DNA from 2 places in the Streptomyces sp. NBC_00057 genome. Region 2 is predicted to be linked to the other one. Evidence: predicted binding sites of a transcription regulator. Region 2 holds the regulator's gene; the other holds the start of a gene.
The links. The regulator HspR, encoded in region 2, represses chaperone genes until heat shock. The targets are predictions, from matches to a motif close to TTGAGNNNNNNNNNCTCAA.
Positions count from the first base shown of each region.

Region 1: the regulator HspR is predicted to act here: its motif matches at 2,219-2,237, upstream of lon (endopeptidase La).

Region 1 is NZ_CP108256.1:3,133,855-3,138,589, reverse strand. Features, by position in the region: gene OG953_RS14410 (nucleotidyltransferase) at 362-1,171, opposite strand; partial or broken gene OG953_RS14405 (GNAT family N-acetyltransferase) at 1,270-1,485, opposite strand; gene OG953_RS14400 (hypothetical protein) at 1,583-2,035, opposite strand; gene lon (endopeptidase La) at 2,260-4,692, shown strand.
Region 2 is NZ_CP108256.1:4,896,642-4,901,376, reverse strand. Features, by position in the region: gene OG953_RS23140 (5'-nucleotidase) at 1-370, opposite strand, end outside; gene OG953_RS23135 (helix-turn-helix transcriptional regulator) at 500-1,486, shown strand; partial or broken gene OG953_RS23130 (peptidoglycan-binding protein) at 1,833-2,300, shown strand; gene OG953_RS23125 (heat shock protein transcriptional repressor HspR) at 2,699-3,145, opposite strand; gene dnaJ (molecular chaperone DnaJ) at 3,147-4,331, opposite strand; gene grpE (nucleotide exchange factor GrpE) at 4,425-4,735, opposite strand, start outside.

The DNA of each region.
Region 1 (4,735 bases), 1.8 Mb from region 2:
CGTGGCTCATGCGGTTCACGCCATGGACGGCGCGGGGGACGATCACGGATGGCGGAACGTTGCTTCGGGGGCCGGTACGGAAAGGGGCGCCTCGCGCGGTGCATCAGGGTGCGGACAGGGCGGTTCGCGAAGAAGAGCTCGCGGCGCCGCTGCTCGACGCCATACCGCGTCGGCGCCGTACGGAAGAGCCCGCCGTTCCTGCGGACCGCAAGGCCCGCCGGTGGCTGCGGCTGCTGCCGACGCCCACCGGTACCCCGTTCGCCTTCGGGTATCTGCTGGGGCCATCCGCCGGCGCTGCTGCTGGGCGTGGCCTGCCGACCGCTGCTGCGCCGGGCCGGTGCGGTCACAGGACAGGGGGTGGTCAGGGGCGTGGGGCCTTCTCGCCGTGCACCGCGAGATACTCGGCTGCCAGCCAGGACGCCAGATCGTCGATGAGCATCGCGAGGACGGCCGGGTCGGCGGAGGGGGTGCGGCCCGTGCGCGCGGCCACCCACATCTGCTCGATCCGCTCCGGGTAGTAGCGGGCGAACACCTCGGCGGACTCCATCAGATCGCTGGTCCAGCCGCCCCACTGCGGCATGACCAGGGTGAAGCCCGACCGGACGATACGGCGGGCGGCGCCGCGGCTGAGGTTTCGGCGCTCGGAGTCCGTGGCGGCTTCGGCGGCCCTCCGTCGCCAGCGCGGGAGCGAGAGGTGGAGGTCCCCGTTGGTCTCGCGGGCGAGCAGCGGGGTGGGGCGGTAGCGCGGAAGCTGTACGGCGAGGTCCTCGCCCAGCAGCGGGGTGCAGAGACAGGCGAGGAAGAAGCCGAGGTCATTGCGTTCGAGTTCGCTGGTGAGGGTGTCGGCGCCGAACAGCAGGATGCCGACGCCGTCGATCTGGCCGAACGAGGCGTCCAGCCCGGCCTCGACGGCCCGGGCCGCCGCCTCGTCGGCCTCGGTGGGCCCGGTGCGCAGGGCGAGCAGCAGGTCCAGATCGGAGACACCGGGAACGGCCGTGCCACGCGGAATGCTGCCGTAGATGTACGCGCTGTGCAGCCGCGCGCCGTCGAACGCTTCGGCGATCCGGGCGCGGGCCGCCGCCACCACGGGGGCGAACGCCGCCGGTACCCGGCTCAGCGAGCCCTCCCGCCGGATGGTGCCGTCCGGATTCATCCCTCGGTCGTCGTTCATACCGGCACTCTGCCCGGTGTTCCGTCCGGCTGCCGACCGGTTTTCCGCAGGTGGGCCGGGCTTAGGGGCATCGGCCGGTCCGAGGCCCCGTGCCGCCGTCAGTGCCCCGGCGGCGACCACACGTAGGGCGTGGTGGTGGTCACGGAGTGGAAGCCCAGCCGCCGCAGGATCGGGGCGCTGTCGTCGGAGGCGTCCACCTGCAGGAACCTGACACCGCGGGCGGCGGCGAGCGAGGCGACCAGGGCCCGGTAGATCCCCCTGCCCCGCCACGCGGAGAGTGTCGAGCCGCCCCACGGACCGGCGAACTCGGTTCCCGCCCCTGGGGTCGCCGATCTCGGGGTCCTTCCAACAGGCCATGGCTTCCCAATGGGGAAGTCAAGCTGTGTCGACGGGCAGCATTCAGTTCCCTGATCAGTCGAACCAGACCACGAGTCGCACGTGCTCTGGTCCATGCAGCTCGGCCAGCGTCCGCATCACGTCCCAGACCGGCGCCCAGTGGGTTCCTGCCCCGGCAACGGTGCTTCGGCTGAGCGTGCCGGACCGATCGGTCTCGTCCCAGTTGGCGGCTGCCAGTTCGGCCCAGCTGATCCAGGTCGTTCCGTGCGCGTCCTGTGGCCCGCCCCACGCGTTGAACGCGTCCCGCAGTCCATCCGAGGCGTCCACCGGCAGACCGCGGCCTTCGGTCAGCGGACGGAACCCGAAGGAGTTGCGGACGCCGAAGAGGCAGGCGAAGGCGTCATAGACGTTTCCGGTGTTGAGGAGGAAGAGGTCAATGGCGGCGTGCCATACCGCGTCCTCGTCGTCCTCCCCCCAGATTCGGGCCAAGGGTCTGCACTCGATCATTCCGCTCACGTCGGTGGACATGTCCGCAGTCTGCCGAGGGTGGACACGGCTCGTCGCCAGACCCCTTGTCGCAAGGTAACGCTGCACGTCGCAAGCCATGTCGCAACGTTGACGTGCACGTCGCAACCTTCGCCTTCAACGGACAGCATCCAGTCGATCGCTCACAGCGAACATGCGCCGGGAACAATGGGCGGCTCAGGAGCATTGAGTCTGCATAACTCAACTTGACTGCCGAAGGGGAGATCATGGCTACCGAGTCCCATGCGGTCACTCCGCTCGCCCTGCCCGTGCTGCCGCTCGACGACGAGGTCGTGCTGCCCGGGATGGTGGTGCCTCTGGACCTGTCCGACACCGATGTACGCGCCGCCGTGGAAGCCGCACAGGCCGCAGTCCGCGAGGGCGGCGGCAAGCCCGAGGTGCTTCTTGTGCCGCGGATCGACGGGACGTACACCGGCACCGGTGTCATCGGCACCGTCGAACAGGTCGGACGGCTTTCGGACGGGGATCCGGGCGCGCTCATCCGCGGCCGTGGCCGGGTACGGATCGGGGCCGGGACCAGCGGACCGGGTGCCGCGCTCTGGGTGGAAGGGACACGGGTCGACGCGGTCGTCCCCGATCCGCTCCCCGGAGCCGCCGCCGAGCTGGTCAAGGAGTACAAGGCGCTCGCCACCAGCTGGCTGAAGAAGCGCGGCGCCTGGCAGGTCGTGGACCGGGTCCAGCAGATCGAGGACATCTCCGCGCTCGCCGACAATTCCGGCTACTCGCCCTTCCTCACCACTGCCCAGAAGGTGCAGCTCCTGGAGACCGTGGACGCGGTCGCCCGGCTGAAGCTCGCCATCCAGTGGCTCGGTGAACACCTTGCCGAGCAGGACGTCGCCGAGTCCATCGCCAAGGACGTCCAGGAGGGTGTCGACAAGCAGCAGCGCGAATTCCTGCTGCGGCGCCAGCTCGAAGCCGTACGGAAGGAGCTCTCCGATCTCAACGGCGGTCCTGGTTCCGGCGCAGACGAGTCCGACGACTACCGGGCCCGCGTCGAGGCCGCCGATCTTCCCGAGCACGTCCGTGAGGCCGCCCTCAAGGAGGTCGACAAGCTGGAGCGCTCGTCCGACCAGAGCCCCGAGGGCTCCTGGATCAGGACCTGGCTCGACACCGTCCTCGAACTGCCGTGGACCGAGCGGACCGAGGACGCGTACGACATCCGCGGCGCCCAGGAGATCCTCGACGCCGAGCACGCGGGTCTGCAGGACGTGAAGGAGCGGATCACCGAGTACCTGGCGGTACGCAAGCGGCGTTCGGAGCGCGGCCTCGGTGTCGTCGGCGGGCGGCGCGGCGGTGCCGTGCTGGCGCTGGTGGGTCCGCCGGGCGTGGGCAAGACCTCGCTCGGTGAATCCGTCGCGCACGCCATGGGACGCAAGTTCGTCCGCGTCGCGCTCGGCGGTGTACGGGACGAGGCGGAGATCCGCGGCCACCGGCGTACCTACGTCGGTGCCCTGCCGGGACGAATCGTCCGGGCCGTCAAGGAGGCCGGTTCGATGAACCCGGTCGTCCTGCTCGACGAGATCGACAAGGTCGGCTCCGACTTCCGGGGCGACCCGGCTGCCGCCCTCCTCGAAGTCCTCGACCCGGCGCAGAACCACACCTTCCGTGACCACTACCTGGAGGTCGAACTCGACCTCAGCGATGTCGTCTTCCTGGCGACGGCCAATGTGCTCGAAGCCATCCCGGAGGCCCTGCTCGACCGTATGGAGCTGGTCAGGCTCGATGGCTACACCGAGGACGAGAAGGTCGTCATCGCCCGCGACCACCTGCTCCCGCGCCAGCTGGAGCGGGCCGGTCTGGAGAAGGACGAGGTGACGCTCGACGAGTCCGCGCTGCGTAAGCTGGCCGGCGAGTACACCCGTGAAGCGGGCGTAAGAAACCTGGAGCGGGCCGTCGCCCGGCTGCTCCGCAAGGTCGCGGCCCAGCATGAACTGGGTGACCGGGAACTCCCGTTCACGGTCACCGAAGCGGATCTGCGCGGTCTGATCGGCCGGCCGCACCACATCCCCGAGTCCGCCCAGGACCCGGCCGAGCGCCGCACCGCGGTGCCGGGTGTGGCCACCGGACTCGCGGTGACCGGTGCCGGTGGTGACGTGCTGTTCGTGGAGGCGTCGCTGGCCGATCCGGAGACCGGGGCGTCCGGACTGACCCTCACCGGTCAGCTCGGCGATGTCATGAAGGAGTCCGCGCAGATCGCGCTGAGCTTCCTGCGGTCGCACGGCGCGGAGCTGGAGCTGCCGGTCGCGGATCTGAAGGACCGCGGCGTGCACATCCACTTCCCGGCGGGCGCGGTCCCGAAGGACGGCCCGAGCGCCGGCATCACCATGACGACTGCGCTGGCCTCGCTGCTCTCCGGACGGCTGGTCCGTACGGATGTGGCGATGACCGGTGAGGTCTCGCTCACCGGACGGGTGCTGCCGATCGGCGGCCTGAAGCAGAAGCTGCTGGCCGCGCACCGGGCCGGGATCACCACCGTGGTGATCCCGAAGCGGAACGAGGCCGACCTGGACGATGTCCCGGCCGAGGTCCTGGACACCCTGGAGGTCCACCCGGTGACGGACGTTCGCCAGGTGCTGGAGATCGCCCTCGCCCCGGCCTCCGCGGCCAGGCCCGAGGAGAGGATCCCGGCCGCGGCGTAGGCGCCATGGCGTGACGGGCGTGGCGCCACGTGCGCGACCGGTA
Region 2 (4,735 bases):
CCTGATGGGTCGGTTCGGACCAGGCGATGTCACCGGGCTCGACTGCCGCGTCGACGCTCCATGCGATGTCGCCCGGCGCCGATGCCTGAATGGACCAGGCGATGTCACCCGGCGCCGATGCCTGAGTGGACCACGCGATGTCACCCGGCTCGACTGCCGCGTCGACGCTCCATGCGATGTCGCCCGGCGCCGATGCCTGAGTGGACCACGCGATGTCACCCGGCGCCAATGCCTGAGTGGACCAGGCAATGTCGTCCGGCGAGGATGCTGCCCCGCTGCTCCAGGCGATGTCGCTGCCGCTCAGTACCCCGAGTCCCAGGGCCGCGACGAACGAGGCGGCAAGCGCCGAGCGAAGCATTCGCTTATACATAGTCGGCTTCGTCCTCACTTGTGGATTCTTCTCCCCCGCACCTAAGACGATGTCTCACCTGGGCACACGAACACCACTGAATCGATGCATCATGTTCCTGCATGTTCAGGAACCTGGGGGGTGGAGAATATGGGCACAAGCGATACAAAGCCGACACATTCTCATGGGATCACCGAACTATGCGAAGCGGGAGTCCGTCTCTACGCCGGCGCTTTGCGCTCGGGACGTATCGCCCGGAGCGAGGTGGAACCGGCGCCCTGCCTCATGGACTTCGCCCTGCTGCACCCCGACCCCGACGACCCCGACTGGCTGCGGCCCGTCCCGCCGTCCGCCGCTCTGGCGAAGCGCCTGCACCCCATAGAACGCGAGATCCAGGAGCGCCGACGGCATTCGGTCCTGCTTGCCGAGTCCTTCGAGCCGTTCATGGACATCAGCGCGCAGGACCCGCCGACCACCCACGCCATCACCGTGCTGGAGGGCGTCAACCGGATCAACGCGGCACTCGATCTTGCCACGGCGGAGTGCCGCTCCGAAGTCCTCACCGTCCAGCCCGGCGGCGGCCGTAGCGAAGACCGCCTCAGCGAAGCCCTGCAAAGGGGCCTCTCCGTGGTGGACCGCGGCGTCAGCATTCGCACTCTCTATCAGCACACGGTGCGTCACAGCCCCGGCACCCTGGCCTACGCCGAGCGGATGGCCGACGACAACGTGGAGATCCGGACGCTTGAGGAGCTCATAGAGCGACTCATCGTCTTCGACCGCACGGTCGCGTTCATACCCGCCCAGGACGACCGCCAAGTCGCCCTGGAACTGCGCCATCCCGGACTGGTCGAGTATCTCGTCAAGGTATTCGAGCAGCTCTGGACCCGTGCGGCTCCACTCCTGGAAGAGGTCAAGTACGACCCGACCCCCAAGGGAATCAGCGGCGTCCAGCGCTCCATCGCCCAACTCCTCGTAGAAGGACATGTCGACGACTCGATCGCCCGCCGCCTCGGCATGAACGTCCGCACCTGCCGCGCGCACGTCGCCAAACTGTCCGCAGTCCTCGGCAGCAACAGCCGGGCCCAACTCGGCTACCTGATAGCCCGGTCAGGGATTCTTGAACAGGATCCGGGCTGAAGCGGCCGCAATCGCAATACGGGGGGAGAGCGACCGCGGCTCCGCACCGGTGTGTGCATGAACCGGAACATGACGAGCCTCCCGCGCCGACTAGGCTTTCACCACCGTCATCTTGCTGCACTGCCAGAAGTGGGGGGTCACAGATGGACAGAGATGGGGACGAATTCACCCACTCCCACAGGGACGGCGAGTTGTGTGGGGCAGCGCTCCAGCTCTACGCCGAGGCTTCCTCCCGCCCGCCTCCGGCCACTGTCGGCGCTCGTCGCTCGGCGCTCAGTACGCCGGAGCCTCCCACAACTCCGCGGCGACGCACAGGGATCGGATCCGGCCGCGGGGGCCACGAGAGAACATCGGCAACGGCCGTGCCCCCTGCCCCGCTGCTCAGCCGCACGCCACCGAACGCTTGGCCGCCGCACCGTGCCGGGTGCACGGCTGGTCGGCAAGGAGCGTGATCGCGCACAAGGAGTGGACCCGGCGCAAGATCGACCCGTCGTTCTCGATGACCTCGATGCGGAACCGGATCGCGGCCCGCCTCGGTTCGCTGCCCGCCGAGCCCGGCCTTCCCGTCCACGAGCCGTTTCCCGGCGCCGCCTTCGTCGTGCCGGGCAGGAACAGCCCGCTGGTGACCGCGGTCGGCAGGCGGCTGGTCGCCGAGGGGTGCGGACGCTACGCGGTCGGGCCCGGACCGGTATGGGACGAGGCCGACCGGCGCTCGTACGCCGCCTGGCAGCGCAGGCTCGGCTACAACGGCGGCTCGGCCGACGGCATCCCGGGACGCGCCGACTGGGACCGGCTGCGCGTCCCCCGTATGTGAGGAGACCCGCGATGACGCAGTCCGAGGCCGAGAGCATCGCTCTCGAGCTGGAGCGGCTGCACCGCTCCGTCGACGTCGGATTCGCTACTACCCGGGGTGACTTGGCACTGCTGCTGCAACGCGTCGACCAGACCGACAAAGCGCTCGGGGGGCACGAAGAACGCCTCGACGCGCTGGAGCGGGCCCGCTGGCCGCTGCCGTCGCCGGCCGCGGCGACCTCGTGCGCCGCGCTGGCCCTCACGCTCTGGCAGACCTCGGGGAAGTGGCCTCCTGGGACGCAGGGGAGATTGCCGTCCCCTGCAAAGAAAGGACGTAGAAGGGTCAGGGCCCGTCCCCCGTGCGCTTCACGGGAGACGGGCCCTTTCCTCGTACGTACGGTGCGGGTACGCCGAACCCGCTCAGTCCTTCGGCCGCTTCGGCCGCCAGACCACCAACGCGCTGGTCTGCTGCACATCCTGATACGGCACCAGATCACGCCGGTACGAGGCATGCACCTGGGCCTCGCGCTGCTGCATCGCCACCGCCGCGCCGTCCACCGCCGCCGAGAGTTCGGCGACGCGCTGCTGGAGGGCGGCGACCTGGTTCTCCAGCTCGATGATGCGCTTGATGCCGGCGAGGTTGATGCCCTCGTCCTGCGACAACTGCTGCACGGTGCGCAGCAGCTCGATGTCGCGGGCCGAGTAGCGCCTGCCGCGCCCGGCCGTGCGGTCGGGGGAGACCAGGCCGAGGCGGTCGTACTGGCGCAGCGTCTGCGGATGCAGGCCCGAGAGCTGGGCCGCGATCGAGATCACGTACACCGGTGATTCATCGGTCAGTTCGTACGGATTGCGTCGTCGGCCGTCCACCTCAAGCTCCCTTCGCAGCCTGGAACAGCTCCGCCCGCGGGTCGTGGCCCGCGGTCGCCTTCCGGTAGGCCTCCAGCGCGTCCCTGGCCTCGGTGCTGAGGTCCTTGGGCACCGTCACCTCGACGGTGACCAGCAGGTCGCCCCGGGTGCCGTCCTTGCGTACGGCGCCCTTGCCGCGGGCGCGCATCGTACGCCCGTTGGGGGTGCCGGCCGGCAGTTTCAGGGTGACCGGCGGACCGCCGAGCGTGGGCACCTTCACCTCGCCGCCGAGCGCCGCCTCCGTGAAGTCGACGGGCACGGTGACCGTGAGGTTGTCGCCCCTGCGGCCGAAGACCGGGTGGGCGTCGACATGGACCACGACGTAGAGATCGCCGGCCGGTCCACCGCGCTCGCCCGGGCCGCCCTTGCCGCGCAGCCGGATCCGCTGGCTGTCCGAGACGCCCGCCGGAATCCTGACCTGCATGGTCCGGGAGGACTTCGCCCGTCCGCTGCCCTTGCAGACATCGCAGGGGTCCTGGGCGATGAGGCCCCGGCCCTTGCAGTCCACACAGGGGTCGGTGAGCGAGAAGCCGCCGCCGGTGCCGCGCGACACCTGGCCGGTGCCGAGACAGGTCGGGCAGACCCTGGGGGTGCCGTTCTTGTCACCGGTGCCGGAGCACGCCTTGCAGGGCGCCTGGCTGGACATCCGCAACGGGACCGTGGCCCCTTCGACCGCCTCGATGAAGCTGAGCGTCACCTCGGACTCGATGTCCTGGCCGCGGCGCGGCTGCACCCGCGTCCCCGTACCGCCCCGGTTGAACAGGCCGCCGAAGACATCGCCCAGGCCGCCGCCGCCGAAACCGCCGGCTCCGCCACCCGCGCCCCCGCCCTGGGTGCCTCCGAAGAGATCGCCCAGGTCGAAGTTGAAGTTACCCCCGGCGCCTCCGGGTCCGGCCCTGAAGCCGCCGTTGCCGAAGAGGGCGCGCGCCTCGTCGTACTCCTTGCGCTTCTTGCTGTCGCCGAGGATGTCGTTCGCCTCGGAGATCTCCTTGAAGCGCTCCTCCGCCTTGTCGTCGCCCTTGTTGGCGTCCGGGTGGAACTCGCGGGCGAGCTTCCGGTACGCCTTCTTGATCTCGGCGTCGGTGGCGTCCTTGGGGACGCCGAGGACCTTGTAGTAGTCCTTCTCGACGAAGTCCTTCGTGCTCATCGACGTCCCTCCTTCCGGACGATCGGCCATGCGACCGGCCCGTTGGCCGGTCGCATGGCCGGGCGGTGGGCCGCGAGGTGGTCAGACGCGATGTCAGACCTCCTCGGTGCCACCGCTCTCCTCGTCGGTTGCCTTCTCTTCCTTGCCTGCCGCACCCGGCTGGGGTTCGGCCACCGCCACCCGCGCGGGGCGGATGGTGCGCTCGCCGATCCGATACCCCGGCTGCAGGATCGCCACGCAGGTCGTCTCGGTGACATCCGGCGCGTACGAGTGCATCAGGGCTTCGTGGATCGTCGGGTCGAAGGGCTCGCCCTCCTTGCCGAACTGCTGCAGGCCCAGCTTGGCGACGACCGTCTCCAGTGATTCGGCCACCGACTTGAACCCGCCCACGAGCTCGCCGTGCT